2 regions of the Sporomusa intestinalis genome follow, and region 1 is predicted to be linked to the other one. Evidence: riboswitches for the same ligand, from Rfam matches in the RefSeq annotation. Region 1 holds a riboswitch; the other holds the start of a gene.
The links. Region 1 has a riboswitch for lysine ahead of dapB (4-hydroxy-tetrahydrodipicolinate reductase). Riboswitches for the same ligand answer to the same signal wherever they lie in the genome.

Region 1 (15,848 bases):
AACTAACTGCGGCAGGGCTTTTTTTATCCTGATAGACACTCATGCCATTACGCTGGCACCAGCAAAGAATGAAAAATGTATTTTTCAGGATAGAAAGGTTAGTTTTCCCTGGATAAGGGCAACCCGGCTTCCGCTTTCGCCCCAGCTCGGCCCAAGCCGTGTTTTCTTTGACTGAAGCGGCAAGCAGCTTTTCAGACTTCCATAATGATAGGCAGAATCATGGGTCGCCGGCGGGTGCGTTCATATAAATATTTGCCCAGGGTATCGCGAACATTAGACTTAATTGTGGCCCATTCGGTAATATTATTGAGTTCGCATTTATCCAGGGCCTGTTTAACCCGCTCCTTGGCATCCTCCATCAGCTGCTCGGATTCACGGACATAGACAAAACCGCGGGATACAATGTCCGGGCCGGCAGCTACCTGACCGCGCTGCTTATCCATAGTGACAACAATGATAAGTATCCCGTCCTGCGACAGTTGGCGGCGGTCCCGGAGGACGATATTCCCCACATCGCCGACCCCCAGGCCGTCCACCAGGACATTGCCTGAGGTTACCTTGCCGGTTATAGCGCCCTTGTCCGCGGTAAATTCCAGGACCTGGCCGTTTTCGGCAACAAAAATATTTTCCTTGGCCATGCCTAAAGACTGGGCCAGTTTAGAATGCTTAATCAGATGCCGGTATTCGCCATGTACGGGGATAAAGAATTTCGGCCGCAGCAGATTATGCATCAGCTTAAGCTCCTCCTGGCTGGCATGGCCGGATACGTGGATGCCTGAGGTGGATTCATAAACAACCTCGGCGCCCTGGCGGAATAAATAATCAATCGTCCGTGACACCAGCTTCTCGTTGCCCGGTATTGGCGTAGCCGAGATAATTACAGTATCACCGGGAATAATTTCAACTTTCTTATGATCCGACATGGCCATCCGGGTGAGGGCCGACATGGGTTCCCCTTGACTGCCTGTTGTTAAAATAACGATGCTGGATGAGGGATAGTTGTTAATTTCGTCAATATCAATAATAACGCCCTCGGGAACATTTAAATAACCAAGTTCTAAGGCGATCGTAACAACGTTCACCATACTCCGGCCCAGGATGGCCACCCGGCGCCGGTACTTGCAGGCTGTGTCAATAGCCTGTTGAATCCGGTGAATATTGGATGAAAAAGAGGCAATAATAATTCGTTCCCGCGCATTGCGAAAGGCATCATCAAAGGTAACGCCCACTGATTTCTCACTTGGCGTATAGCCGGGCCGCTCGGCGTTCGTACTGTCTGCCAGCAGCACCAGCACCCCCTGGTCGCCTAATTCGGCAAATTTGTGAAAATCAGTGACTTTACCGTCAACCGGTGTTTGATCAAGTTTAAAATCTCCCGTATGGACTATGACACCTACAGGCGTTTTAATGGATAAAGCTACCGCATCGGCGATGCTATGGCTTACCCGGATAAAGCCAATGGAAAAATGGCCGATTTGGATCTGGTCCCCGGATTTTACGGCATGCAGATTGCTGGCCGGAACATTGTTTTCCTTCAGGCGTCCCTCTAAAATCCCCAGGGTCAGGCGAGTTCCGTATACGGGAACACTCAGCTGTTTTAACACATACGGCAATGCCCCAATGTGGTCTTCATGCCCATGGGTTAAAACAATAGCCTTGACTAACTCACGGTTGTCCAACAGATAGCTGATGTCGGGAATGACCAGATCAATGCCCAGCATGTCATCTTCCGGAAACATTAACCCTGAATCAACTACAATGATTTCATCACCATAACGGATTACCGTCATATTCTTGCCAATTTCCCCCATCCCGCCCAGAGGGATAATCTGTACTTTGCCTGGTTGTCGCGCCAAAAAAACATACACCTCCAAAAATATTAATCAATCAAGTTGTAACTGCCCGTTCATTAAGCCCATCACTAGAAACCGGCCGTCCTGTCCACTTGTGAATAATTATAACCTATTTAGTATTCGCTGACAACAAGTGGTCTACTCGCTCTTAAATATTATATGCAAAACCTGCCTCTACATACAAAAAACCGGTAGCTTGCGCTACCGGTAACCGTTAACTAATTTAACACGCCTAATGATTGCATAATCTTTGTCAGCTGGGCCGTTTCACCGGCAGTGGGCGGTACTAACGGCAGTCTTACCGGGCCGGCCTTGATACCGATCAGGTTAACCGCCTCTTTAATCGGAATAGGATTGGTGGTGACAAATATCACCCGGAAGAAAGGCAGGAGTTCCAGATGCAGGTCCTTAGCCTTGACCATATCTCCGGCAAAAAAGGCGTTTACCATGGCCTGCATACGACTGCCGACAATATGGGCGGCCACACTGATAACCCCCTGCCCCCCCACAGCCAGCACCGGCAGGGTTAGAGCATCATCACCGCTGTATACGAAAAAGTCCTTAGGGGTAATACGGATAATTTCCGAAACCTGCTCCAAACTGCCGCTGGCTTCTTTAACGGCGGCAATATTCTCCAGCTCCGCCAGCCGGGCGATCGTGTCCGGCAGGATGTTAGAGCTTGTGCGCCCCGGCACATTATATACAATCAGCGGTAAGGCTGTAGACTCGGCAATCGCCCGGAAATGCTGAAACAACCCCTCCTGGGGCGGTTTGTTGTAATAGGGAGCAACGACCATAGCCCCATGGACGCCGGTTTGCTCGGCGATTTTGGTCAGTTCAACAGAGTCTCTAGTATCATTCGTACCGGTGCCGGCAATGACTGTGGCCCTGTCGCCCACAGCCTCAAGCACCGCCGTATAGAGTTTAACCTTCTCCTCTTTGGTCAGGGTTGCCGCTTCACCGGTGCTGCCGGTGACGACGAGACCGTCTGAACCATTGTTTACAAGGTATTGAGCCAATTTAACAGCTTCACCATAATTAACACTGCCATCATTGTTAAACGGGGTTACCATTGCAGTTAAAATCCGCCCGAAATGCCTCATCAAACTCTCTCCTTATTAATTTGATAAACCAAACTTCTCATGAAGTGATTTAACCGCTGCCCCAACATCGTTTTGCGGCACCAGCGCCGAGATGGAGGTATGAGAGTCTACTGTCTGAAGAATAGCGATTTTGTTATTTGTCAATGCTTCAATAAAACTTGCCATCACCCCGGGCACCTCACGCATGCCGCCGCCCACAACCGATACTTTGGCACAGTTCTCCAAAACTTCAATATGATAGCCTTGCTGCTCTAGTTGTTCTGCCGCCTTATCCATATGATCGGCATTAATGGTAAACATAATTTGGCCGGGATGGACGTTGATCAAATCAACACTGATATCACTGTCAGCAAGTGTTTTAAATACTTTATAACTGGTATCACCTGCCATTGTTTCCGCAAGCTGAACCTTTATCTGCACCAGATTGGTCAGATAGGTTACTCCTGTTGCCACCCGGTCGATCACAACCGCGTTACTCGCATCCTCTCTGGCAATATTGGTAATTAAGGTCCCCGGGGCATCAGAAAAGGTTGATTTCACCACAAGCGGAATATTCTTCTGCATAGCAATCTCCACCGCCCGGGGATGAATGACCTTGGCCCCCTGGTGAGCCAGCTGACACACCTCGGCGTAGCTTATGCATTCAAGAATCCTGGCATTATCAACAATTCTCGGATCAGCCGTCATAATGCCGTCAACATCTGTATATATTTCCACAAGCTCGGCGTTCAGCGCCGCCCCGAGAACGGAAGCGGTCGTGTCACTGCCCCCCCGCCCTAAAGTGGTAAATTCGCCTTCATTGGTCATGCCCTGGAAACCACAGACAACAGGCACTTTGCCCTGCCGCAGGAGGCAAATGATACGGGCCGGGTCACTTTTTAGAATCCTGGCATTATTAAAGTTTGCGTCAGTTACAATACCGGCATTCCCGCCTGTCAGCATCACGGCATCCATGCCGGCGGCCTGCAGGGTTCCAGCCATGACGACAGCTGAAATCATCTCCCCGCAGTACATAATCTGATCAAGCTCACGGGCCGCAATCTGTTTACAGGCTGATTGAGCAATGCCGATCAGGGTGTCTGTTGCATAGGGAGCGCCCTTGCGGCCCATGGCCGATACGACTACCACCGGGCTGAGGCCTTGCTCACGGGCCTGCTGTACTTTATGCAAAACCAGTTCCCGCACTTCGGGTGACGCAACCGATGTCCCCCCGAATTTCTGGACGATTATCCGCATTTTTTTACACCTCAAATTAAATTATGCTCAACCATGTACTCAGCAATCTGCACAGCGTTTAAGGCTGCCCCTTTCCGGATCTGATCGCCTACTACCCACATATTTAATCCGTGCGGCACAGTTTTGTCGGCCCGTATCCGGCCCACAAACACTTCATTTTTGTCAGAGGTGTATACAGGCATCGGATAGATCATTTCTGCCGGATCATCCTGGACTATCACCCCGGGGAAGCCGGCCAGCAATTCCTTGGCTTCCTTAGGCGACAGCGGTCCGTCAAGTTCGATGTTGACTGATTCCGAATGACTGCGGTATACCGGTACCCGTACGGTTGTCGCCGTGATGCCGATGGTATAGTCATTCAGGATTTTATGGGTTTCATGGACCATTTTCATCTCTTCCTTGGTGTAATCCCCGTCGACAAATACGTCAATCTGCGGCAGCAGGTTAAAGGCAATCTGGTAGTGCTTAGGCAGGCTGGCGCCTGGCAGGATATTGGCCGCAACTGCCCGGTTCTCCATAAGTGCGGTTACCTGATTTGTCAGTTCATCAATGGCTTCTTTGCCGGCCCCGGAAACGGCCTGGTAGGTTGAAACAACAATGCGCTTGATTTTAACAGCATTATAGATCGGCTTCAGCGCCATCACCATAATAATTGTGGAACAGTTCGGATTGGCAATAATTCCTTTGTGCTGCCTGATTGCCTCAGGATTGACCTCAGGCACTACCAGCGGGACATCCGGGTCCATCCGGAAGGCACTGGAGTTATCAATAACAACAGCCCCGTGCTTGACAGCCGCCGGCGCCAGGTCCTTGCTGGTCGAGCCGCCGGCAAACAAGGCAATCTGCACATCCTTGAAAGACTCGGGCTTAGCTGCTTCCACTATGTAGTCTTTGCCCATAAAAGGAATGACTTTGCCGGCAGAGCGCTCAGAGGCCAGCAGCTTTAATTCATTAAACGGAAAATTCCGCTCCTCGATCAGTTTCAGAAACTCCTGGCCAACAGCTCCTGTTGCTCCTAAAATTGCTACATTATATTTTTTCATTTCAACAACTCCCCCATATGTTTGACGTTAGCATGCGCACCTTTAGGCGCATTTAGCCCAGTAAATCCTCCAGACCATAAGTCAGCCCGCCAGCAGTAAGCACTTTTTTACAGGCCAGCACCACACCCGGCATAAATGACGCCCGTGATATGGAGTCATGACGGATGGTGAGAGTTTGGCCCAGACCGCCAAAGATAACCTCCTGGTGCGCCACATACCCCGGCAGGCGGATACTGTGCAGCCTGATCCCGGCCAGTTCGCCGCCGCGGGCACCTGTCAGCTTTTCGAGCTCAGCCGGATGGCCCTGACACATTTCCCCTCTGACCTTGGTAATAAGCTCAGCCGTTTTAAGGGCCGTACCGGAAGGAGCATCCAGTTTCTGGTCATGGTGCATTTCAATAATCTCAACATGCGGCAGGTATTTCGCTGCTTCCTGCGCTAATTTCATCATCAAAATAGCACCAATGGCAAAATTAGGCGCAATAATTGCATTAACCTTAGCCGCCGCACACAGCCGGCGGACCTCATCCAAATCAGTGGCTCCCAGGCCGGTAGTGCCGACGACAGGGCATACCCCGTTTTTTATTGCGACTCTGATATTGTTCATTACCGACTGAGGATTGGTAAAATCCACCATTACCTGGGGTTTGGTTTCATTAATCACTGTCGCCAAATCCTTGCCGACAGTCACCCCGGTCTTGCCTGCCCCCATAAGCTCCCCCACATCGGCAAAATCAGAGTTAGTATCTACCGCACCCACTAAACTCAAGTGCTCATCCTGATACACGGCCCGTAGAACCTCTCGGCCCATTTTACCGTAAGCGCCACAAACCATTACCCTAGTCAAGCGCTATCCACCTCCTGTTAATAAGAAAAGCAGCCGGTGAGCGCTTCTCACCAGCTGCCATATGGCAACGTTTTCTGACAATAGGAAAATATAATATATCCTCCCCAATCAGATGAGATAGCGCTCCACCAAGTAATGGTGACAGTCTTAAACCTATTTGATATAAGACCAATAAGTAGACCCGGCAGTCTAACTTACTTCGGCGGTCGCCCCTTTCCTTTCAGGTCACTGATGCCACTCTTACTGAAAGTACTTTTAACTCCCGCACCTCTACTTCATCCTGTACAGGATGTTGCTTATTCATTTTATACACATTTTATAATAAAGGTTCCAGTATTGTCAATAAATATTGAAAGCTGACTGCTTTCTGACAATAAAAAACCAGTCTGACTATTTTACGGCGTGGGTCTCCACATCCTTAGCCCCATTTTGGCGGAGGATCTGAGCCGCCTGATTAACCTTAGCCGCGTCTGAGCGGACAATGGCGAGAATTCCGCCTTGTGCGACCTGCTGCTCATAGCGTTTGCCCGCTTCGGCCGGAATGCCCCAATCGATTAAACCACCGGCAATGCCGCCGGCGACAGCGCCGCTTAAGGCAGCGGCAATCGGGCCGGCCGCCAGTATTGGCCCCACACCGGGAATGGCCAGTGCACCCGCGCCTAACAGCAAGCCGCCAATACCGCCCAAAGTCCCGCCGGTCAGCGCCCCGTCGGTAATATCATCCTCAAAGTATTCGCTCCCCTGCCCCTTTTGCTTGTTTTTGTCCTTGGAAACAATATTAATCTCTTCTGTTGTAAAACCCTGGGCTCTCAGGGCGTTAACCCCTTTTTCAGCATCAGCGCGGGAGTTAAATACGCCAATCACGCTTTTCACGCCTTGGCCGCCGGCCTGCATGGAAGCCTGCTGGGTATTGGACGCGGTGCTTGCACTTGCCGCCTGCGGCTGGGCACTGGAATAGTTATTGACCAAGGCGTTGCCTGCCTGACCTTCCGTTTGCGCCATTGTCGGATTAAACATATTGTCCTGATTGTTATTACTGGTTGTCGTCATTGTAAAAACCTCCTAACATTAGTCTGATATTCAGCCTACTGTTAGGTTTAACCAGCACTGGATTTTTTATTCCCGTTCAAACCTTGAATACATACGGTCATAGGCATTATTTAAATCAACAATAACAACCTCGTCGCCAATACGCCTGATTGCATGCCAGGGAATGCTTGTGATCTGACTGTCGCTTAAAAACTGAAAAATAGTTTTATGTTTTGGCAGTATTAAACCGCTGATTGCGCCGGTACGGCTGTCAAATGCCAGATCACATTCACCAATCGTGCCCAAACGGGTGCCGTCGCCTAAGTTTATCACTTCTTTACCTGTCATTTCACTTATCCGCATGCATCCATCCACCTACTTTTTTTGAAATAATTTACTAATAGCCGGCTGAATCACGGCTACTCCGATCGCCGTCATCGCCAGTGGGTCGAAAGACAGTATGCCTACTGTAATCCGTTCAGGCAGTTCAAGTTTTAAAAAAGAGACAATCATAACCAGCGACAGATAAACACCGCCGGCAGTAGCTACCAGTTCCTGCACCGCAATGGAAAATGGCGATGGCCGCGGCTCAACCTGGGGCAGGTTGTCTAATGCCAGGCGGCAGTGGCAGACCCGCAGCCATATTGACCACATAATAGCCAGAATAATTACCATTAAAATTGCCCACGTATACAAAGAACCACCCCACAAGCTGCTTCTATCAATGTATATGCAGCGCAAAAGAGAATATGAAAAAAACTTCAAGGGTTTCCCCTTGAAGTTTTTAGCCGGTACTGCCCAAGCCGCCCAGGCGCTGTCCGCCCGGACTGTCATGATCGGCAAGCAGATATTTATAAAAAATTCCCTGCGCCAGCCGGGTGCCTTTGGCGATCGGCACCGGTTGGTCTCCGTGATTAAAAACGGCGATTAGGATATGCCCCTCATTATCCGGATTATTGTAATAATCGGCATCAATAATTCCCTGGCCGTTAATCAGGCTCAGGCCCTGCTTTACAGCCAGCCCGGAGCGGATATGAATGCCCAGATATTCATCGCCGGCCATATAGGCTTTCAGACCTGTGGGCACTAAGGTAACCTTTCCCGGCAGCAAGGTGCTGTCCTCGGCGGCGGCAATATCATAACCGGCACTTGCTGCCGTTTTGCGAACAGGCAGGCTGATGCCGCTCTCTACATAACGACTGACGATTTCGAACCCTCTAATCATATGATCCCCCTGTTAAAAACTGATATTTGTGTTGATATCCTTGGAGTCGACAGGCCCAAGGGCAGTAAAGCACAGATTTTCGTTGGTAAACATCTGCGCAATCATTCTGTTAATATCTGTAAGGGTTACTTTATCTATTTTATTAACAACCTCTTCCAGTGCTACATATTTTCCTAAAGTAACCTCGAGTTTGCCAATACGTGACATCCGGCTGCTGGAGCTTTCCAGGCCCAGCAGCAGATTTCCTTTTATCTGTTCTTTGGACTTTGTCAGCTCCTGCTGGCTTATGCCCTGCTGCTTCATTGCTTTCAGGTTAGCCATGATCAGCGCCAGCACCTCATTAACATTGCCGGGACGGGTCCCGGCATAGATGGTCAGCAGCCCGGCATCCTTATAGTTATTTTGATAAGAGTAAACCGAGTACGCCAGTCCGCGCTCTTCCCTGATCACCTGAAATAACCGGGAGCTGATGCCGCCGCCCAAAATATTATTCATGATATGCACCGGGTAAATTTCCGGATGGTCCTGAGGAACACTCACCGTCCCTAAGCAGATATGCACCTGCTCGATATCCTTGCTGACAACCGTTCTGGCCGGTGTAAGGGCCGGTGCCGTTATCGCCGGCTTGCTCTTTTTCCCGTCCATAACAGCAAAATACTGCGCTGCCAGCCTCACCAGCTCAGCATGGGTCACATTGCCTGAGGCGGCAATAACAACATTATCGGCCGTATAAAAGTCCCGGCAGTACTCTGTTACCAGTTTACGGCTGAACCGGCCGATGGAATCGGCGGTGCCGAGAATATTCCGGCCCAAAGGGTGCCCGGACCAGGTGGTGTCAAGATGAATATCATGGACCAGTTCATCCGGTGAATCCTCATACATATGCACCTCTTCGAGCACTACCTGACGTTCCCGCTCGATATCATCTTCCGCAAACTTTGAGGCCAGCAGCATATCGCTGAGAACATCCATCGCTAAATCAGCATGGGAATCGAGCACTTTTAAATAATAACAGGTATATTCCTTGGCTGTAAAGGCATTAAGCTGGCCACCGACGGCATCAACTGTTTCAGCGATGTCTTTGGCCGAACGCCTGGCCGTGCCTTTAAACATCAGGTGCTCAATAAAATGGGAAACACCATGATTATATCCCTCTTCAAATCTTGAGCCTGTGCCAATCCATACCCCCATTGTCACTGATTTAACATACGGAATTGTTTCAGAAACTATACGAATCCCATTAGGTAACACTGACTTTTGATACATGTAAATCTCCTTTTCATACGCAAATAGCAGTGAGCTTGCCAGCTAAAAATAACGTGCCTGGCTAATTATACTCCCTATTATACCTAATATTGACGAAGAAAAAAACAGAGATTTCGAATTAACGTTTGTCTCTGTTTAATAAGTGTAAGCAAGCGGCTAATTATTGAAGTATTGGGCCGCTCCGTTAAAAATACCCTGGGCAATCTTATTCCGGTAGCTGTCATCCTGCAGCTTACGGGCTTCAGCGGCATTACTAACAAAGCCCATCTCCACTAAAATGCTGGGCATTGTCGTGTTGCGCAGAACATAGAAAGTCGCGGAGGAGGTGCCTTTGTCCACAGCACCGGTTTCTCTAATGATATGATCCTGTACTGTCTGCGCCAGTTTGGACGACTTGCCGGCCGGATAGAATGTCATAGCGCCGAAAATGGCGGGATTAGGGTTGGAGTTGGAGTGAACACTGATAAACATATCGGCATTTTTAGCTTCAGCAATATTGACCCGTGCCGCCAGCTCCTGGCCTAATGAACTGCCTTCAGCCGCTACTGTGCGGTCAGTTTCCCTGGTCATGACTACGTTGGCGCCGGCACTGAGCAGCTTGTCCCGCAGTTTTAAGCTAACAGCCAGGTTATTATCCGTTTCCCTGGTGCCATTAGCTACAGCACCGGGATTGCTGCCACCATGCCCGGGGTCAATAACAATCGTTTTCCCCCGCAGGCCGCTGCTGGTGACACTGCCGGCACTGCCGCCGCCAGATGGCAGGGGCGTTACTTTTACCGGATTATCCGGCACAGTGGTTGTTTTATCGCCACCAAAGATATTAAAAATCGGACCCAGTATTTTATCGAATAATAGGCTAAACAGCTTGTCAAATACATTTGACCCGCCCCCGTCGGTTGCCGGGACACTCGAAGCTGCCAAAGCCCCAATGACATTATCCAAAGCTGCGGCCTGGCCGATTTGTACCGGTCCTGCCACATTGATAACCAAAACAAACAGCAATACAAGTGTTACTATTTTTTTACTATACACAGCATACCTCCTGCGTCAATATTTTACTCATTGCGGAACGTGTCCCGCAGTACCGGCCAGACAGCCGGGTCCTCCTCGCCAAGTTTCCACATGGCGGCACCGGCAATATCATATTTGGTGAGCAGCGCCAGTTTATATTTCAAACTCTCGCTGTTTTCAAACCAGACCGTATGCGCAGTACCATCAGCTGCGTTATAGCTAAAATACGGAGATTTCGAATTGTCGTCCCATTGCACCTTCCGGCCATACTGCTTAGCCAGATCCATAATCGCCTTATACTCTAAAGACTGAGTGCCTTTAGCCGACCAGTCATACCCATAAGCGGCAATGCCCAGAAACAGCTTGTCCTTGGGAATGAACTTCAGGGCATAATTTAGGCTTTTTTCCACCCAGCCGATATCGGCAATGGGTCCCGGACCACTCCAGGCCCCATGATTGTCATAAGTCATAATCATAATTTTATCGGCATACTTGCTAAGCTCGGCATAATCGTAAGCAGCTGCCACATCATTGTTTTCATCCTGTTTCGGAAAAACGTCAATCGACACAATATACCCCTGTGGTTTCAGACGGGCATAAAGCTCCCGCATGAACGCGGTCAGGTTGTCCCGGTCGGTAGCCGGCACCATTTCAAAGTCAATATTGATGCCGTCCAGGTCATATTTCTTAAGATAAGCCTCAAAATTTTGAATGGCTTTAGACCGGAGCTCAGGATTTGACAACACCGTATGAATGGGTACGGTATTGCCAGTCTGCTTGGCATTATTGACCAGCAGCAATACGGTTATATCATTCTGGCCGGCACTGTTAACCACAGACATATGATCATTGCCGCCACGGTCTGTTACTGTGCCGTCAGCCTGCAGAGTTGCCCAGAAGGGGGCAATCGTGTTAATTACATCAGCATTTTTCATCATTGAGTTATAGGAAGAGGTGTCTGCCCCCCACCATTCGGCATAAAAGCCAACCAGTTCTTTCGGCCCGGCCTTGGCCCAGCCGCTGGCCGGACTGCCCTGGCCGGTCTCCTTGGCCGGCGTGCCAGAGGTATTGCCCAGAAACCTGCCCATAAGCAGTCCCAGTAAAATATCCACCATACCCTGGCCTGTGCTTGCGCCGGAAACGGCGCTTGTTTCGCCGGAACCGTTGGCTTGTCCTAACAGATCAGCTACTGAAAAAGCGTACGCCGGCGTAACAGGTGCCATAACAGTTAGCATGAACACCATAATTACCAGCCAGGATATCATTTTTTTGAGCTTACTCATAGATCAGCCTCCATTCCAGCAGATAAACATGATAACCTCATGTTATCTTTTTATGTAAATCATAGTATCATATTTATTCTATTTAAGCAATAAAAAAAGCAGGTTTTAACCTGCCTATTTTTGTTAGTTTAGTATATCAGTTACTGTAGTAATCGTATATCCCCGTTTCTTAATCTCACTGATAAGCCCTGGTAAAGCCTGCGCTGTCGGTGCTGTTGGATGCATGAGAATAATAGCGCCATTATGAAGTTTTTTCAGCACCCGTTCTTGCAGAATATCCGGTGGCGGCCGTTTCCAGTCAACGGTGTCGATGCTCCACATAATCGTGGTATAATTCAGCTCCTGGGCGGCCAGGAGAACGGTATTGTTGTACTCACCATACGGAGGGGCATACAGATTGGTTTTTATGCCGGTAAGGCTGGTGACAAGCTCCTCTGCTTTGAGTATCTGTTCTTTATTTTTTTCCTTGCTTAAATTGTTGGGGTGGGGGTGACTGTAGGTATGGTTCCCCAGTTCATGGCCTTTATTGGCTATGTCTTTTAGCACCTCCGGATAGCGGTTGGCCCAGCTGCCGCCAATAAAGAAAGTGATATGGATATTATTTTCATCAAAGGTTTTAAGCATAGCCGGCAGATACTCCTCGCCCCAGAATACATTGCAGGCAAAGGCAACCCGGGGCTGAGACGAATTACCCTGAAAAACAGGCGGCGGCACTGCCGGGAGTTCGTTGGTAGCCACCAGCGGCTGGAGATTGCCTGACAACATAGCCACTGTCATGAATACACCAACAGCAAAGTATACATACCAATAACGGATTTTTCCTACCATTACTATTTTACATTGCATTCCATCAACTCCTGTCACACCTGTAGTACAGTGTATTAGCGCCGGCAGGAATTTATGAGCAAAATAAAAAGACTTGGCTTGTGCCAAGTCCCCCGTTCTGTCTGATTACTGCGCTGTTCCTTGCGGGGCAGTTTCCCGCGGTTCTGCTTTTAACAGTTCTTTTCTGGAGAGGTTAATGCGGCCCTGACGGTCAATTTCCGTTACTTTAACGGTTATTTCATCGCCTACTTTGACAACATCCTCAACTTTGGCCACCCGTTCACGGGCCAGTTGGGAGATGTGAACAAGCCCCTCTTTACCGGGAAGAATCTCGACAAAAGCGCCAAAATTCATCAACCGGGTCACTTTGCCGGTGTAGGTTGCACCCACTTCCACACTCCGTACCAGTGTTTCAATAATATGTACGGCTTTTTGGCCGGCGGCAACATCAACAGCAGCAATAAAGACTTTGCCGTCATCCTCAATATCAATCGTAACCCCGGTTTCTTCAATAATCTTCTTAATGGTTTTCCCGCCTGGTCCAATGACATCGCGGATTTTATCGGGGTCAATCTCCATGGTTATGATGCGGGGGGCAAAAGGAGACAATTCTTTTCTGGGCTCGCTGATGACCTCAAGCATTTTCCCCATAATATGCATCCGTCCCCGTTTGGCCTGGGCCAGGGCATCAACAAAAATTTCTTTGGTAATACCGGATATCTTCATATCCATCTGCATGGCGGTCACGCCTTGCGCCGTGCCGGCAACTTTGAAGTCCATATCGCCCAGCGCATCTTCCATGCCCTGAATATCGGTGAGGATAGTATAATGATCGCCCTCTTTGACTAACCCCATTGCAACCCCGGACACCGGTGCTTTAATCGGCACCCCTGCATCCATCAGCGATAAGGTGCTGCCGCAAACGCTGCCCATTGAGGTTGACCCGTTGGATTCTATGACTTCCGATACCAGCCGGATCGTATAGGGAAACTCGGTTTCCGAGGGAATGACCGCCAATAAGGCCCGTTCCGCCAAGGCGCCATGTCCGATTTCCCGGCGGCCCGGACCGCGTGACGGCCTGGTCTCGCCTACACTAAAGGAAGGAAAGTTATAATGGTGCATATAGCGTTTAGACTCCTCAACGCCGAGGCCGTCAAGAATCTGCTCGTCACCAATCGCACCAAGGGTGGTAATGGTAAAAACCTGAGTCTGGCCGCGGGTAAACAAGCCGGAACCATGAGTACGGGCCAACAGTCCAACCTCACAGGTAATCGGTCTTACCTCTTCAATCTGGCGGCCGTCAGGACGGATCTTGTCAACCGTAATCATTTTCCGGACAATCTCTTTAAGTATCTTTTGGAACATATAGTTAATATCCTTATCCTTATCCGGATAAAGGGCAAGGAAATGGGTAACAGCATCGGTTTTAACCTGTTTAATATCCTCTTCCCGCTGGAGCTTGTCTTTATTCGCTACCGCGGCCTTTAAGTCGGCAGTCACAAATTCACGCATAGCCGCGTCGATCTCAGCCGGGACTTCATATAAGGTTTTCTCTTTTTTGGGTTTGCCAATTTTGGCAATAATCTCTTCCTGAAAAGCGACGATCTCTTTAATTGCCTCATGGCCAAATAAAATAGCCTCAAGCATAGTCTCTTCCGATAGCTCCTTGGCTCCTGCCTCAACCATCAGAATAGCATCCTTGGTGCCGGCAACAACTAAATTAAGATCACTTAGTTCCTGCTGCGCTACGGTAGGGTTTAAAATAAACTTATTGTCCAGTAACCCAACACGCACACCGCCAATTGGCCCGTTAAAAACTATATCAGAAATACCCAAAGCGCAGGATGCGCCAATCATGGCGGCAATATCGGGAGGATTATCCTGATCTACCGACATCACTGTAGCCACTACATGAACATCATTACGCAGGCCATCGGCAAACAGGGGCCGAATAGGCCGGTCAATCAAGCGGCCGGCTAAAATCGCCGCTTCGCTGGGGCGGCCTTCCCGTTTAATAAAACCGCCGGGAATTTTCCCCACAGAATACAAACGCTCTTCATAGTCAACTGTTAAGGGGAAAAAGTCAATCCCCTGCCGCGGTTCAGCCGATTGGGTCGCAGCTACCAGTACGGCGGTATCGCCGTAGCGCACCAGCACAGCGCCACTGGCCTGCTTAGCCATCTTCCCTGATTCAATGATCAGGGTCCGGCCGCCTAATTCCAACTGGAATTTTTCCATATTTTGTTTTCCTCCTCTGATAAACCCCTTTTCTTTTAGCAAAGATTAACTGTTCGACATTTTTCTTATTATTCCCTTTTTTATTTTTCTTTAACCTGGAAAAAAATAAAAAAAGCGGATAATCCGCTTTTCTTGTCCTGATAAAAAGGTTAGTTTTTCCTGGATAAGGGCAACATCGGCTTTTGCTTTCGCCCAAGGCTCGGCGCAAGCCGTGTTTTCTTTCTTTATTTTCTTAAATTAAGTTTTTCGAGAATGGACCGGTAGCGCTCAATATCACTTTCACGCAGATAGTTCAAGAGACCTCTGCGTTGACCTACCATTTTCAATAACCCCCGGCGGGAATGATGGTCTTTTTTGTGTTCGCGCAAATGTTCAGTCAGGTAATTAATCCGTTCCGTAAGGATTGCAATCTGTACTTCTGGCGATCCGGTATCATTTACATGTACACGGTATTTTTCAATCAGCTTCTGTTTGTTTTCAGGTGTCAACACGATGGTTCACCTCCTTTTACTTACTATCCCCATTAGCCAAGACATCGCCGGAGACTCGACTATCCTCGCTATGGTTAAAAACAGTGATTAAATCACTAAAAGATATTTTACCATAAAAATCATGCCCTGTAAACCTTTACTGTTGATCTAAAATATTTTTTGTGCAAATTCAATATCTGCCGCCATTTGTTGTTTAAGCTGATCGATATCGTTAAAAGCAACTTCGCCCCTGATCCTGTCGATAAATTGTATTTTTAACTGCTGTCCGTAAATAACACGGTCAAAATCAAGAATATGTACCTCGATGCGCCGGGTTTGCCTGGTAAAAGTAGGATTATTGCCAATGTTGGCAACCCCGTTGAAATGCAGCCCCTGCTCGTCCTGTACGTAAACAGCAT
Region 2 (15,848 bases), 1.3 Mb from region 1:
AGGAAACTGCCAGGCTTGAGTGCAGGAGAGGAAAGTGGAATTCCCAGTGTAGCGGTGAAATGCGTAGAGATTGGGAGGAACACCAGTGGCGAAGGCGACTTTCTGGACTGTGTCTGACACTGAGGCGCGAAAGCCAGGGGAGCGAACGGGATTAGATACCCCGGTAGTCCTGGCCGTAAACGATGGGTACTAGGTGTAGAGGGTATCGACCCCTTCTGTGCCGGAGTTAACGCAATAAGTACCCCGCCTGGGGAGTACGGCCGCAAGGTTGAAACTCAAAGGAATTGACGGGGGCCCGCACAAGCGGTGGAGTATGTGGTTTAATTCGACGCAACGCGAAGAACCTTACCAGGGCTTGACATTGAGCGAAAGGTCTAGAGATAGATCCCTTACCTTCGGGTAACGCGAAAACAGGTGGTGCATGGCTGTCGTCAGCTCGTGTCGTGAGATGTTGGGTTAAGTCCCGCAACGAGCGCAACCCTTATCCTTTGTTGCCAGCGCGTAAAGGCGGGAACTCAAGGGAGACTGCCGCAGAGAATGCGGAGGAAGGCGGGGATGACGTCAAGTCATCATGCCCCTAATGTCCTGGGCTACACACGTACTACAATGGGCTTAAACAAAGCGAAGCAAACCTGCGAAGGCAAGCGAAACGCAGAAACAAGCTCTCAGTTCGGATCGGAGGCTGCAACTCGCCTCCGTGAAGTCGGAATCGCTAGTAATCGCAGGTCAGCATACTGCGGTGAATACGTTCCCGGGCCTTGTACACACCGCCCGTCACACCACGAAAGTCAGTCACACCCGAAGCCGGTGGGGTAACCAGAAATGGAACTAGCCGTCGAAGGTGGGGCCGATGATTGGGGTGAAGTCGTAACAAGGTAGCCGTATCGGAAGGTGCGGCTGGATCACCTCCTTTCTAGGGATAAGCAGAGAACCAGGTTTTTAGGAGCGAAAGCGACGCGGAAACCTGAGTGAATCGCTTAGTTCTGAGCGCAAGCGATAAGCAGAGAACCCAAGAAGGCGAGCCGCGAGGCGAAGTCTGATTGGTGTGAATCGCTTAGTTCTGAGCGCAAGCGAAGAACATCATATAACTAAGCGAGCTCTATTCCAGGTCGGTACATTTGGCAGATGCAGGAGATACTAGACGCACCATATGCGGTGGCTGTAGTAAATTCATTTACATTGTTTGGTTTTGAGGGAATGCAATATCCTCAATGGGCCTATAGCTCAGCTGGTTAGAGCGCACGCCTGATAAGCGTGAGGTCAGTGGTTCAAGTCCACTTAGGCCCACCAGTTTTATTTATATAGTTCACATTATGGGGGCGTAGCTCAGCTGGGAGAGCACCTGCCTTGCAAGCAGGGGGTCAGCGGTTCGATCCCGCTCGTCTCCACCATAAGTTTCAGAACCTATATTACCAATAATTACTTGTTGCAATACACAAGTAATTATGATAACATAGAGATTCCTGAAACACCATGTTCCTTGAAAACTGCACAGAAGAAAGCAAAGTAAAAGTACCTCTCATATGCAAATATGTGAAGTAGCTTAACGAAGCGCAATTAGGATTTTTAAAAAATGACTTAACCTTAGTCACAAGCAAAGTTTAAGTTGAGGCGGAGACTGGCTAGAAGGTGCCATATGCTAGGCGCCCCGGAAACCCGAGCCGTGCCGCGTACTCGCGTACGCAAACAATCGGGTTGAGGAGCAACAACGCAGATGGCGGCTTATAGACAGTCGGAGCTAGAAGTCAAGTTAGTAAGGGCATACGGTGGATGCCTAGGCGCCAAGAGCCGAAGAAGGACGCGGTAAGCTGCGAAAAGTCATGGGGAGCCGCAAGCAGGCCCTGATCCATGAATATCCGAATGGGGGAACCCAGTGGTGGTCATGCACCATTACCCGACTCAGGTCGGGAGGTAAGCCGGGGAACTGAAACATCTAAGTACCCGGAGGAAAAGTAATCAAACGAGATTCCCCAAGTAGCGGCGAGCGAACGGGGAAGAGCCCAAACCAGTGGACTTCGGTCGACTGGGGTTGAGGACCGGCGGAAGTTTCGTCAGGCCTAGCCGAACTACCTGGAAAGGTAGGCCGCAGAAGGTAACAGCCCTGTAAGCGAAAGGCAGAGCGAAATGGCCGGAATCCAGAGTACCACGGGACACGAGGAACCCTGTGGGAAGCAGGGGGGACCACCCTCCAAGGCAAAATACTCGAGGCGACCGATAGCGCATAGTACCGTGAGGGAAAGGTGAAAAGCACCCCGGGAGGGGAGTGAAAAAGAACCTGAAACCGTATGCCTACAAGCAGTCGAAGGCCCGTAGGAGGCTGACGGCGTGCCTATTGAAGAATGAACCGGCGAGTTACAATATCCAGCAAGGTTAAGTGGAAGACACGGAGCCGAAGCGAAAGCGAGTCTAAAAAGGGCGAAAGTTGGATAGTGTAGACCCGAAACCGCAGTGATCTATCCATGGCCAGGTTGAAGCGCAGGTAAAAATGCGTGGAGGACCGAACCCGTGAGCGTTGAAAAGCTTTGGGATGAGTTGTGGATAGGGGTGAAATGCCAATCGAACGCGGAGATAGCTGGTTCTCCCCGAAATAGCTTTAGGGCTAGCCTCAGGAAGTAAGTACAGGCGGTAGAGCACTGATAGGGCTAGGGGCCTAATGGGTTACTGAACCTTGTCAAACTACGAATGCCTGTAGTGGAATCCTGGGAGTCAGACTACGAGTGATAAGACCCGTGGTCAAGAGGGAAACAGCCCAGACCATCAGCTAAGGTCCCCAATGCCGTACTAAGTGGCAAAGGATGTGGAGATACAAAAACAACCAGGATGTTGGCTTAGAAGCAGCCACCATTAAAAGAGTGCGTAATAGCTCACTGGTCGAGTGTCGCTGCGCCGAAGATGTCCGGGGCTAAAGTACGGAACCGAAGCTATGGCAAGTCTACGGACTTGGGTAGGGGAGCGTTCTATACCCAGAGAAGGTATACCGTAAGGAGTGCTGGAGAGTATAGAAGTGAGAATGCCGGTATGAGTAGCGAAAAGACAAGTGAGAATCTTGTCCACCGAAAGCCTAAGGATTTCTGAGGAAGGATCGTCCGCTCAGAGTCAGTCGGGCCCTAAGCCGAGGCAAAAAGCGTAGGCGATGGACAACTGGTAAATATTCCAGTACCACCTAGGATCGTTTGAGCGAGGGAGTGACACAGGAGGGCAGGCAAGCGCGAGGATGGAAAATCGCGTCTAAGCTTGTAGGGTGCATCACAGGCAAATCCGTGATGCTGGAACCTGAGGAGTGATGGGTAGCTGTTAGAGATAATGGCGAAATTGCTGATCCCAGACTGTCAAGAAAAGCTTCTAGTGAGAGACTAGGTGCCCGTACCGTAAACCGACACAGGTAGGCGGGGAGAGAATCCTAAGGTGCGCGGGAGAACCCTCGTTAAGGAACTCGGCAAAATGTCCCCGTAACTTCGGGAAAAGGGGAGCTTGTAAACCGTGTAGACCAGAAGCGGTCGAAGCGGGAATGAGTTGCAAAAAAGAGGCCCAAGCGACTGTTTACCACAAACACAGGTGCCTGCTAAAGCGAAAGCTGACGTATAGGTGCTGACACCTGCCCGGTGCCGGAAGGTTAAGAGGAGAGCTTAGCGGAAACGCGAAGGTTTGAATTGAAGCCCCGGTAAACGGCGGCCGTAACTATAACGGTCCTAAGGTAGCGAAATTCCTTGTCGGGTAAGTTCCGACCCGCACGAAAGGTGTAACGACTTGGGCACTGTCTCAACGAGGGACCCGGTGAAATTGAAATACCTGTGAAGATGCAGGTTACCCGCGACTGGACAGAAAGACCCCATGGAGCTTTACTGCAACCTGACATTGAGTTTTGGTAAATGATGTACAGGATAGGTGGGAGACTAGGAAGATGGGACGCAAGTCTCATTGGAGTCAATGTTGGGATACCACCCTTTATTTACTGGAGTTCTAACTCAAGGAGTAACGAAACTGAGGACAGTGTCAGGCGGGCAGTTTGACTGGGGCGGTCGCCTCCGAAAGAGTAACGGAGGCGCCCAAAGGTTCCCTCAGCGCGGATGGAAATCGCGCGAAGAGTGTAAAGGCAGAAGGGAGCTTGACTGCAAGACAGACAAGTCAAGCAGGGACGAAAGTCGGGCTTAGTGATCCGGTGGTACCGAGTGGAAGGGCCATCGCTCAACGGATAAAAGCTACCCTGGGGATAACAGGCTAATCTCTCCCAAGAGTCCATATCGACGGGGAGGTTTGGCACCTCGATGTCGGCTCATCACATCCTGGGGCTGAAGTAGGTCCCAAGGGTTGGGCTGTTCGCCCATTAAAGTGGTACGTGAGCTGGGTTCAGAACGTCGTGAGACAGTTCGGTCCCTATCCATCGCGGGCGTAAGAGACTTGAAGGGAACTGCTCCTAGTACGAGAGGACCGGAGTGGACGGACCCATGGTGTACCAGTTATCCCGCCAGGGGTAGAGCTGGGTAGCTACGTCCGGAAAGGATAAACGCTGAAAGCATCTAAGCGTGAAACCAGCCTTAAGATGAGGTCTGTCATTCGCAAGAAGTAAGGCCCCTTGAAGAAGACAAGGTTGATAGGCCAGGAGTGGAAGTGGAGTGATCCATGGAGCGGACTGGTACTAATAGGCCGAGGACTTGACTTTAAACCCTCGTTTGCACAAGTGCAAACATTGATTGATACCTATTGCGCAATGCTTATCTTCTGTGAAGTTTTCAGGGAATGATGAAATTTAGGAAGTTACTCGCTAACGCTCGTAACTAAGCGATTCACGCAGATTTCTGCGTCGCTATCGCTCCTAAAAACCTGGTTCTCTGCTTATATTCCTCGATAGCTCAGTTGGTAGAGCAATCGGCTGTTAACCGATCGGTCGTAGGTTCGAGTCCTACTCGAGGAGCCACATTTTAGTCTTTGGAGATTTAGAGAAGGGGAATAAGGAGGTTACTCGCTAACGCTCGTAACTAAGCGATTCACGCAGGTTTCTGCGTCGCTGTCGCTCCTAAAAACCTGGTTCTCTGCTTATATCGCGGGATGGAGCAGTTGGTAGCTCGTCGGGCTCATAACCCGAAGGTCGTAGGTTCAAGTCCTACTCCCGCAACCAATTTATGGTGGCTATGGTGAAGCGGTTAACACGCCGGATTGTGGCTCCGGTATTCGAGGGTTCGAGACCCTCTAGTCACCCCAGAAATTAAGACGGGATTCTATTTTTCTGAGATAGATTTCCGTCTTTTAATTTATCTCTAGTGATGCCGTTCACTGCATATAATTGCATAGGGATATACTATACTACCTAAGTCAGGGCGTCGATAGAAGGGATTATATAAGATTTCCCCCGGCATATTGACATTGGTTGGGGTGTACTGGTATTATAGACATAATTAAATAACCGTTTTCCGATAGAGGTTGCGGGGACCAACAGTAAGTATACAGAGCTGGCAGCGATGATGGTACTGAAAGGGGCAAACCGCCGAAGTGAAGGTTTTGCCAGAAACTTTTGCTGGTTTTACGTTTAAGAAATGTAAGACTGTCACCTGCTGATAGTACAGGTGGAGCGCTATCTTGCACCAGCCGTTAAGAGCATTCTTTTGTTGCCAGGCAGTTTGCGAGATTTAGCGCAGACTGCTTTTTGTATTACTGGTACTGATTTTTGGAAGGGTAGGCGAAACATTTGGCTGAGAAAGTGATACCGTTTACAAAAGAACAATTAACAGAAATTATTAAAGAATACCCAACACCGTTTCATATTTATGATGAGCAGGCTATCCGTCGCAATGTCCGCAATTTAATTAAAGCCTTTGCTTGGGCGCCGGAGTTTAAGGAGTATTTTGCTGTTAAAGCCACTCCTAATCCTTATATTTTACAAGTGCTGAGGGAAGAAGGACTGGGAGCGGACTGCAGTTCGCTGGCTGAGCTTATTTTGGCTGAGAAAGCCGGTATGAGCGGGGAAGAGATTATTCTCACTTCCAATGATACTCCGGCTGTTGAGTTTAAGAAAGCGCGTGAGTTAGGGGCTATTATTAATCTGGATGATATTAGCCACATTGATTATTTGGATAAGCATGCAGGCATCCCGGATATGATTTCGTTCCGCTATAATCCGGGACCGTTGCGTGAAGGCGGCAACTCGATTATTGGCAATCCGGAAGAGTCTAAATACGGATTAACGAGGAAGCAGCTTCTGGATGCATACCGGATTATGAAGAGTAGAGGCGTAAAACGATTTGGCCTTCATACAATGGTTATTTCTAATGAGCTTGATCCCAACTACTTTGTGGAAACCGCCAATATGATGTTTGACCTTATTAATGAAATTTATCGTACTCTTGATATTAAGGTTGAATTTGTTAATTTTGGTGGAGGGATTGGCATTCCTTATCGCCCTGAACAAGAACCGGTTAATATTAACACAATCAGCCAGGGAATCAAAAAGGCGTATGAGACTAAGATTGCCGCTAATGGGCTTGCGCCGCTCAAAATTGCCATGGAGTGCGGACGGATGATTACCGGCCCTTATGGTTATCTGGTATCAACCGTGTTACACAAGAAAGAAATTTATAAAAATTATGTTGGCCTTGACGCCTGTATGGCTAACTTGATGCGACCGGCCCTATATGGTGCTTATCATCACATTACAGTCCTCGGGAAAGAAGACTGGCCGCTTGGCTATATCTATGATGTTACCGGATCGCTGTGTGAAAACAATGATAAATTTGCCGTTAATCGCAAGCTGCCTATGATCGATATTGGTGACGTATTGGTCATTCATGATGCTGGGGCACATGGTCACGCAATGGGCTTTAATTATAATGGTAAATTGCGTTCAGCCGAATTAATGCTGAAGAGTGACGGCAGTGTTCAGCTGATCCGGCGGGCAGAAACTATTGAAGATTATTTTTCTACTTTAGATTTTACGGGACTGGAATAAATAGGTTGTATAAGAAATCATCTGGTTATTGCCAGGTGATTTTTTCTAATATAAATATATAGGAGGCCATGTCCTTTTTCTAGCTGATGTTTTGGGAAATAATAAACATAGATTTTATTTAGTGTATAAAAAATTTCAAAAAAACAACTAAATCGTTCTTCCAAAATTAGGGAATATAGTTTATAATGTTAATTGTTGTTGAGAAGAGGTATTTTTCTGTGTGGGGGCGCGCTCGTTGTCTAAAAATATCGAAGCTTTGAATATCCTTGATATAATAGAATATTTACGGAGACAGATGAATTTGCTGGCTGCATCTTATGGAGTTTCTGATCCTCAGGTATTAGAAACCAGTCAGTTGTTAGACAGCCACATTAGCAAGTATTATCGTATTCAGCAGGATAATTAAGCAGTTAGTTGTCAGCTTGTTGATATAGTACTCAGACTGTTATAGATGCTAGTAAAGTACAGGTTCTTTCATTAAAAGCATAGTGTAAAACCATGGAAGAAGGTTTTTTATGAGCTGGACCAGTCTTGCGGCGATTGCTGTGGCAGGGTTTATTATAATCGATCAGTTTTATACTGCTGTAAACCTACGAATGCTTTTTATTGCAATTATTATTCTCGGCCTGGTGTGGCTGGATTTCAAACGAATGCTAATTCGTCTGGCTATTCGTCTACTGCGAGCTATAAGGTATATCTTTACTCCCAGCAAATATTATAAATAGCCTCTCGGAAGAGGCTCAGTTAATCATATATTAACCCGGAGGTAGATCATCCTGAACACATTAGCTGGAGTTTTGGCACTGATTGAGGAACAGTTTGTTATATCTACCGATTTTATGCGAGACATTGCTATTTGTTTTCAGCAGGACATGTGCAATGGTCTGGCTGGAAAGGCAAGTTCCCTGAAAATGCTACCGTCTTTTCTTGGTAATCCGACAGGCCGGGAGCAGGGGCAAGTAATTGCTATTGATTTTGGTGGTACTAATATTCGCGTATTGTTAGTCGAACTGGCTGGTAACGGTCAGGTTACTATTATTGACAAACGTGCAGCCCTATTAAAAGATAAGCATGGGAATTACGATTATACTGCGGCATCTGCCTCCGGTGAGGAACTTTTTGATTTCATCGCCGGCAAAATAGCTGAAATTGCACCCAGTGATGGTACATATCCCCTGGGGCACACGTTTTCCTTTCCCTGCCGGCAGCAAGGTGTTAACGAAGCCGTACTGATCACCTGGACGAAAGAATTTACAACGAGCGGGGTTGAAGGCCGGAATATCGGCGAATTATTGCAGGCAGCGCTGGCACGCAACGGGCTTAGCCATATTAAATCAGTAGCCGTAATTAATGACACTACCGGTACATTATTATCAACTGCTTATACCGACATGGCCACTTCGGTCGGATCAATCTGCGGAACAGGCCATAATACCTGCTACCTTGAACCTTGTCATCCTCTGACTGGACAGCCTATGATTATCAATTTGGAGGCAGGCAACTTTGACGGAATCCAGCAAACAGAATATGACAGGCAGCTCGATACGGACAGTGAAAAAATTGGATCTCAACGGCTTGAGAAAATGGCTTCAGGACAATATTTGGGTGAGCTGGTGAGACTGATTATTCATCAGCTCGCAATTAAGAGGCATATATGTATTGTTTCAGACAGGCTGCGGGTTCCTTATTCAGTTTCAACAGCAGACCTTTCACCGGTTCTGGCCGATGAATCACCGGCACTGGACGCTGTAGCCAATATGGCCGCTAAGTGTTGGGGACTTACTGGGTTAAGGATTCATGAGCTTGCGGCAATCAAGAGCGTTGCCCGCCTTGTTACAAGGCGTTCCGCCCGTTTAGTAGCTGCTACATGGGCTGGCGTTTTAATTAAGATTGATCCGATGCTAACAAGGCAACATACAATTGCGGTTGATGGCTCATTGTATGAAAAGATGCCAGGGTATAAAACTCACTTATTGGAGGCTATAGCGGAAATATTTAGTCAAAATGCCAAGCAGATAACGCTTAAACTAAGTAAAGATGGCTCCGGCATAGGCGCGGCTATTGCTGCCGCCACGGTATATAATACAAAAGTATAAAGAATAGATAAAAAACAGGCTGATCTATTGGTATGGATCAGCCTGTTTTGTTTGGATTCAGGGTATGATAGGGTGGTGCCGCTGGAAGCGACAAGGGAAAATCCTGCTGTTTTAAACGATTGTGACCCAGCGTATTGCTATTATGGTTGATTATAAATAATTCTGTCGGTGTTGACATTATTCGATTCTCATAATATAATAGTCAAGTAACAATTGAACATGACTCCGTAGCTCAGCTGGATAGAGCGTTTGACTACGAATCAAAAGGTCGCAGGTTCGAATCCTGCCGGGGTCGCCATAGATATTTCAGGGGTTTACGGGCATTTTCGTAAAGCCTTTTTTTCGTTTTCAGAGCAGTTTTACAACAACCGTACAACAACGCGGCTGAACCTGGCGGGAAGGGTTTGTGTTAAACCGTACTAACCGGCCGTCTGGCAAACAGGCTGTGCCTTTGTGCACAGCCTGTTTGCGTACTTTCCGTAATGCATTAACGGTTGCACGGCCCTGAGGAGCACTGCCAGTTAAGTGTAGGAAACACGGCTATTGTAGCGGCAGCATTTTATAGTAAACGCTGTTGACGAAAAAAACGCCAGGCAAGCGCGCCGCAATCGGTTATGCACCATGCCACGAAGGCCATATATCCTCCGTAGATGCCATAGCCTGCCTTTATTGCCAAAAAATAAGCCAAAGGCAAAAAGACAAGATAACCCGATATCCAGCCTTCATAAACAATAAACCGGGTATCTTTGCACCCGGTGAGCGCCCCGCGTAGGACCATGTAAATGGCAGAAAATAGCTGACCGGCGCAAACAAGCCGCATTGTTTGCGCCGCCTGCGCTGCCACTTGTTTGTCGGTCGGACTGAAAAAATTGCTGACAGTTGCGGAAAAGATAACCAGCAAACCGCTTGTAATCAAGACGACCCCAACGCTCATTTGACCGATCCGGCGCACGGTGGGGACCAGCAGGCCGCTATGAAGGGGGTTCAATAGCCGGGGAACAATAATTGAGGCTGTGATGAGAAAGCCGACGGCGGGCAGATAGGCTAAATTAAAAACCTGTAAGGTAATCTGATGCACCGCCAGAGCAGCAGGTCCCAACGGTTTGACGATGAACACAAAAAGCAGCAGGGCCAGCAGTGTGGAGCCTGTGTTCAGGCCGACATCGACGGCCAATGCGACATATTCCGGGATTTGTTTGAAAAATGGTTGCTTAACGTGCAGACAGGAGCTGGTCAAAGGCTTCTTTACTGCCAGCAGCATGAGGATGCTGAACCCGGCAAGGCTGGCAAGCAGCGTTCCCCAGGCCGCTCCCTTTACGCCCAGGCTGGGAAAGCCAAAGCCGCCGCAAACCAGCACATAATCCCCCAAAACATTGAGCAGGCAGACAACAAAGGTTGCATACAGCGGCGTTGCCGTGTCCTTTAGCCCCCGGAACAGTCCGGTAAGCACATAGGAAAATAATATGAACGGCAAGACCCATAGCCAGACTGTCAAGTAGTCTGTACCGTGATACTGCATTGCCGCATTACCGGCAAGCCGGTAAACCCAATGACTGATGAGCGGGGCGAAGGCAGTGAACAAGCCGCCAATTATCGCCGCCAGGAATAACCCGCTGCTTACTATGGCGGTTGCTTTTGGCATATTATTCCCAGACGAGGCTTCGGCGATTAAAACGGTTGTGCCAAGCCGGAACCCTTCCAGAAAATTAAACAGCACAGCGCATAAGGCATTAGCGATGGCTACGGCGGCAATGGCCTCAGTGCCGTAAGGGGCGATGAAAGCCAGGTCAATCATGCCGTTAATTAACACAACAGATTGGGCGGCGATAACCGGCCAAGCCAGCTTGCCGATTTGTCGGTAACTTATGAGTGGTTGCATAGCGTTTCCTCCGTGAAAGCAAAAAAAGACACCGAATAACCGGCGTCTTTTCGCAAATATTTTTCAACAATAGGACGATCTTATTGCGGTCAAGAGGTTCCGGTAATTGTTCGCGATATGCGATTGCCTAAAAAAGGGCGGACGAAGCCAATTTTGGCCCAAACCGCTTGCGCGAACCGGCGATTGTACATCACGGGGCAATACGCAATCAAAAACAGCATACATCCTCTTGACCTCCTTTCACAGGGAATTCTCTTTTCATTTTAAGACACCGATCAGTTGGTGTCAATGACTTGCCGTCGTCGTGAAAATCCAGCGCCGGCACCAGCAGCAGGCCGGGCCCCTGGCGGATGTAGTCCCTGGCCGGCCAGAACAAATCCATGGTCAGCCCGGTTTCCCTGTTTTTCGGCGCTAAGAACGCCATTAACCCACATGACTTCTCTCGGAAAATACGCGGGAGAGGAAAATAAAAAAGGCCGCCTCTTGGTGACGGCAACCCCAAAACAGACAGTATCTGAATTTTCATCGGCGGCGTTGTACTTCTCAGATTGTTAAACTTAAATTCTTCTTGACTAAAGAATAGACAATAAGTTGGTGAAAAGGCCTTATTAGCCCAAAATAGCTTCGTCCTCCTAAATTATGAAATTTTATGATTGTTGTCACATAAACTTTCGAATCGTTTTGAGCCAAAAATAGGGAAAGCCTATAATTGAGATGCTTATCGTTTTTTCCCATTACAATTTCATTTACAGTTCGCTTCAAGACCGTAAAGGCAAATAAAAAAACCTTAGAACCTGGATTATAACTGCTTGTTTTATTCGTTAGTATACCCTCGTCTATTTGGAGACCGAACGGTTGGACTAAGCTGTCTCTAATGCGTTTCAGGAGAACTATCCAGGGAAGCGATGATAAATCAAAAAGGTCGCTTAGAATTTGATCAATACTTCTATTTTGCACATTGATCACAGTTTCGTAGGAATCACAATAATTAAACTCCCCAAAGCCATTGCGAATAATAGAGCCATTAGGTATACAGTTCCGTCTTTTAACTATACTCATATAAATTCCCTCGCTTTTACAATTGAGCATTAATTATAAGCGATTTGCTTTAAAATTTTCAAATCGCTTTTGATATCCTTGGAGAACTCTCTCTTCATCTTATGACACTTGCAAGCTGGTATCAATGGCTTGCCTATTGGGTTTAACGCAGTCGTTTGTGACACCGGCCCGGCGGCAACGTCCCGTACGGTGTTTGCCGACCTCATCCGGGCCGGCTGAGCCGGTATACGGCCAGGGCGGTGGCGGCAAGACACAGCCAGGCCAGCCAGTCGCCGGTCAGGCTGTACAGCGAGCGGCCGCCGCCGGCCGGGAGCCGCCCCAGCAGGGTCGCTTCGCCGGCGGCCGCATCGGCGGCGGTCAGGCCCAGGATGCGGCCGCGGCTGTCGCTGAGCGTCAGCAGGCCCCACTGGGCGGCGCGGGCGACGGCCATATTGCCCTCTACGCCGCGCAGGACGGCAATGCGGGCGTGCAGCCAGCCGTCAGCGTGAAAATCCAGTGCCGGCACCAGCAGCAGGCCGGCCCCCTGGCGGCTGTAGTCCCTGGCCGGCCGGATAAAGTCCATGTCCTTGCAGATGGCCAGTCCCGCCGCGGTCCCGCCGGCGTCCAGCCAGGCCAGGCTGTCGCCGGGCGTGTATTGGCTTTCATAGGCCGGCAGCAAATGCTGCTTGTCATAGGCGGCGGCCGGCGAGCCGTCAGGAGCAAAGGCGACCGCCGAATTGGCCAGCCGCTCCTGCTGGAGACTGAGGCCGGCAACGAGGACAACCCGGTTGCTCGCCGCTGTCCGGCTGAACAGCGCCAGCCCCGCTTCCCGGTTTTCCGGCGCTAAGAAGGCCAGCTTTTCCGGCAGCACCACTACCTGGGCCCCGGCGGCGGCCAGCGCGTCCACGCTGCGGCTGTAGCCCTGCAGGGTACGGTTCACGGTTGCGGCGTCCTGGCTGCGCAGCTCGGCCCTGGTGGCCGGGACGGCGGCCAGACCGACGGTTACCACCGGTCCGGCGGCCGGCAGATAGAGCCGGCAGACCCCGTACAGCAGCGCTGCCGCCAGCAGGACGCTGGCGGGCAGCAGGACAGAGCGACGCCCGCGCCCCTGCCGGCGGCAGCGCCAGGCAACCGCCAGGCCGGCCGGCACCAGCATGAGCAGGAAGGTGATGCCCCAGATGCCGGTCAGAGAAGCCAGTTGAATGACCGGTAGATTGAGCGCCTGGGTATAGGCCAGGCTGGCGAACGTGCCGAACGAGGATACCAGGGAACGGACATAATCAAACGCTGTCCAGCAGGCGGCAAACGCAAACGGCGCGAACGCGGCTTGCCCGGACCGGACCAAGCTGCGCAGCAGCAGCGCCGCCGCGGCAAAGGCGGCCGCGTTCAGGATGGTTGAACCGGCGAAAAGCGGCAGCGGCAAATAGCCCCACGCGTTCAGCCCGCCAAGGCTGTAGGCCGCAAGCGCGGCCAGCGCCGCCCGGCCGGCCTGTGCCTCTAAAGCGTACAGGCAGACCGGCAGCGGGGCCAGCCAGGTCAGCGGCCAGTTATCGTAAAAACCGGTGGAGAAAAAGAACAGGACGGCGCTCAGGCCGACGGCAGACAGAAAATAATAAGGCAACCGATTTTTCACGGGCGGTAAGACGGACATACGGAAAACCTCCCTTGCATTCTTCTGGATATTTTCGCCAGGCGCAAAGGAAATCCTGTGCCGGATGGGACGGACCCACCCCCTGACCCCCTCCCGGGAAACAAGCGGGAGGGGGAAAGCCGCCGCGCCACACTCACGGCCCAAAGCGGCTTACCCTGCACTGCCGCCAAAAGCGCGCGGCCGCCCTGCGTAAGCTGGGCCTGCTCCTTTGCGTCAGCAAGGAAAGCGCACCGGCCACGGCGGCCAAACCCGCGCCGCCGCGTCCCGTGCGACGGGCCTGCCGGCAGCAAGGGAGCCCCGGACTGCGCGGCGGGGAAATAAAAAGACCGCCCTCTGGTTAGGAAGGCGTACGCATAGCCGGGGAATTTTTCTTTTTTTTACCCTGGGTAAAATAGGCTATACTGCCTTAAGGAATGGTATACTTTTTCTGGGCAAGTAAAAGGAATCGCTGAGCCCTGCCAAGAATGTAAGCTAGATACAGAAAAAATATAAATTAAAATATTATATAATTTTGGGGGCTTTGTTTTTGCCTTTTTGGATGGTAATTACGCTTTAGCTAAGTGTTCGGTTAATAATGTCCAGTTCTTTGCGGGAGATGGTATTAACCCGAATGACAATGCCCTTCTTCTGTTTTTGTTCTGCCTCCTATACCGGTCTGCGGTGTCAAATGCAAGCTCGCTTCTGGGGTTAATCATCTGGCAGATTGTTATTACAATGATTGCATGCGGCGGCTGCTATGATACTGCGCCGAAAATAAAGCCTTAAATAAGAGGAAAAATGACGTAAAGGAGATAAAGCATGAAGTACAAAATTTTATTTATGTTTACATTTCTGTTAACCCTGAGTGCCAACGTGTTTGCAAAAGCGATTGATATTCCGTTTCACATAACTGATTACGGAATCCCCATGCTTGAACTAAAGATTAATGGAACTCCACAGGTTGGCATACTTGATCTGGGTTCTAGTGGAGGCGTGCATTTGCCAAGACGAATAATGGACTCTATTCCGAAGCTGAAGATAATCGGAACGCAGAAAAGGATAGACTTGGCGGGAAGAACCGCTACTAATGAGCGGTTTATTATCGAAGAACTGGATATGAACGGGATGCGATTTACGGCGGTTTCCGGTGAAGAGCTTCAGCCTTGGGGGCTTTCGCTTGGCGACCCGGTGGATGCGCCTGATGACGAAGATTTGCCGGTAATCGGTCTGGGCTTTTTCAACCGGCATACAGTGACTATCGATTATAAAAAGGGTTTGTTAAGGATTGAAGATACGCCTGTTCTGTCAGGGAGAGAAGATGAGAGCGAGTGGATACGGCTGCCTTTTCAGCTTGTTCCGGAAGGGTTGAAGGTTGAGGTTGCTCATGGAAAACAACGCTGCGGCATGATATTGGATACTGGCGCATCGCTTTCAATCATTAAAGCGCAAACGCTCGCCACAAATGTTGAGACAGTACCCGCCGACAAGGTTGATTTCTTGCCAAACGCTGACCTTTTCAAGGGGCTTGGGTTAGACTTGGTAGAATTAGACTTAAGCGATAATAAGCAGCCCATTGCACGGTTCTATGCGGCTTTGCTTGAAGATCTTCCACCCGAATTTGAAGCAGACGGACTGTTAGGGCGGGATTTCTTTGAAGCGTTTGTGGTAAAATTTGATTTGGGCTCGAATGTGTTGATGATAAAGCAGCAGGAAAAATAAATAAGCGAGAAGCCGGGCGCTGAACATTTCAGCTCCCGGCTTCATTTTTAGAGATCGCGGGTCTTTTATATCCTGTTGGCTATGCCAGTGCCTGGCTGCAGCGGGATATTTCTGGGCCAGTTGTTTTGCGCCAACAGTTCCTTGCAAATATTTTTGAACAATCTCTATTTTTAATTCCGTACTGTACATCCTTTTAGCCATAGAAAAACCCCCTTTCAGTAGATTTGGTTTTGTCTAATAAAAGGGGGGCACTTCACTGCTCAAATAGCGGCGATTATTTCTATTCACTTAACGTTTGGGCTCCGCGTCAGCGGTTTTGCCGTGAACGCAAACATAACTTTATGGCAATCAGCAGCGGCAGGCTGAGAAACAACCAGGACAATCCCTGCCAGATTCCGGCTCCGAACAGTGCGGCCACGCAGCCTAGGACGGTTAAGGATCCCAGCAGCAGGGGCAGTTTCCATATTTGCCAGGTGGATTGCGGCTGCGGCGCTTTCGCGGCCGCCAGTTCGGAAACTGCCGGTATTTGCTGTGCTATAATCGGTG

Region 2: it holds a riboswitch for lysine, as region 1 does, so the genes downstream of both, lysA (diaminopimelate decarboxylase) here and dapB (4-hydroxy-tetrahydrodipicolinate reductase) in region 1, are expected to answer to the same signal.

The regions. Positions count from the first base shown of each region.
Region 1 covers NZ_AP042390.1:2,489,885-2,505,732, reverse strand. The annotation lists gene ACZ481_RS11700 (ribonuclease J) at 192-1,811, opposite strand; gene dapA (4-hydroxy-tetrahydrodipicolinate synthase) at 2,072-2,956, opposite strand; gene dapG (aspartate kinase) at 2,972-4,192, opposite strand; gene ACZ481_RS11685 (aspartate-semialdehyde dehydrogenase) at 4,204-5,235, opposite strand; gene dapB (4-hydroxy-tetrahydrodipicolinate reductase) at 5,288-6,082, opposite strand; lysine riboswitch at 6,193-6,363, opposite strand; gene ACZ481_RS11675 (general stress protein) at 6,473-7,132, opposite strand; gene ACZ481_RS11670 (YlmC/YmxH family sporulation protein) at 7,199-7,474, opposite strand; gene ACZ481_RS11665 (hypothetical protein) at 7,487-7,807, opposite strand; gene ACZ481_RS11660 (dCTP deaminase/dUTPase family protein) at 7,896-8,336, opposite strand; gene ACZ481_RS11655 (M16 family metallopeptidase) at 8,349-9,602, opposite strand; gene ACZ481_RS11650 (N-acetylmuramoyl-L-alanine amidase family protein) at 9,759-10,634, opposite strand; gene ACZ481_RS11645 (glycosyl hydrolase family 18 protein) at 10,658-11,896, opposite strand; gene ACZ481_RS11640 (polysaccharide deacetylase family protein) at 12,020-12,742, opposite strand; gene ACZ481_RS11635 (polyribonucleotide nucleotidyltransferase) at 12,848-14,959, opposite strand; gene rpsO (30S ribosomal protein S15) at 15,184-15,450, opposite strand; gene ACZ481_RS11625 (bifunctional riboflavin kinase/FAD synthetase) at 15,598-15,848, opposite strand, start outside.
Region 2 covers NZ_AP042390.1:3,747,360-3,763,207, reverse strand. The annotation lists rRNA gene ACZ481_RS17715 (16S ribosomal RNA) at 1-913, shown strand, start outside; tRNA gene ACZ481_RS17710 (tRNA-Ile) at 1,214-1,290, shown strand; tRNA gene ACZ481_RS17705 (tRNA-Ala) at 1,316-1,391, shown strand; rRNA gene ACZ481_RS17700 (23S ribosomal RNA) at 1,744-4,660, shown strand; tRNA gene ACZ481_RS17695 (tRNA-Asn) at 4,840-4,915, shown strand; tRNA gene ACZ481_RS17690 (tRNA-Met) at 5,041-5,116, shown strand; tRNA gene ACZ481_RS17685 (tRNA-His) at 5,124-5,199, shown strand; lysine riboswitch at 5,405-5,580, shown strand; gene lysA (diaminopimelate decarboxylase) at 5,684-6,940, shown strand; gene ACZ481_RS17675 (Spo0E family sporulation regulatory protein-aspartic acid phosphatase) at 7,176-7,346, shown strand; gene ACZ481_RS17670 (hypothetical protein) at 7,456-7,665, shown strand; gene ACZ481_RS17665 (hexokinase family protein) at 7,738-9,036, shown strand; tRNA gene ACZ481_RS17660 (tRNA-Arg) at 9,258-9,334, shown strand; gene ACZ481_RS17655 (MATE family efflux transporter) at 9,596-10,915, opposite strand; gene ACZ481_RS17650 (hypothetical protein) at 11,124-11,339, opposite strand; gene ACZ481_RS17645 (DUF2867 domain-containing protein) at 11,459-11,974, opposite strand; gene ACZ481_RS17640 (nitrilase-related carbon-nitrogen hydrolase) at 12,177-13,586, opposite strand; gene ACZ481_RS17635 (hypothetical protein) at 14,403-15,302, shown strand; gene ACZ481_RS17630 (hypothetical protein) at 15,219-15,503, opposite strand; gene ACZ481_RS17625 (PepSY-associated TM helix domain-containing protein) at 15,610-15,848, opposite strand, start outside.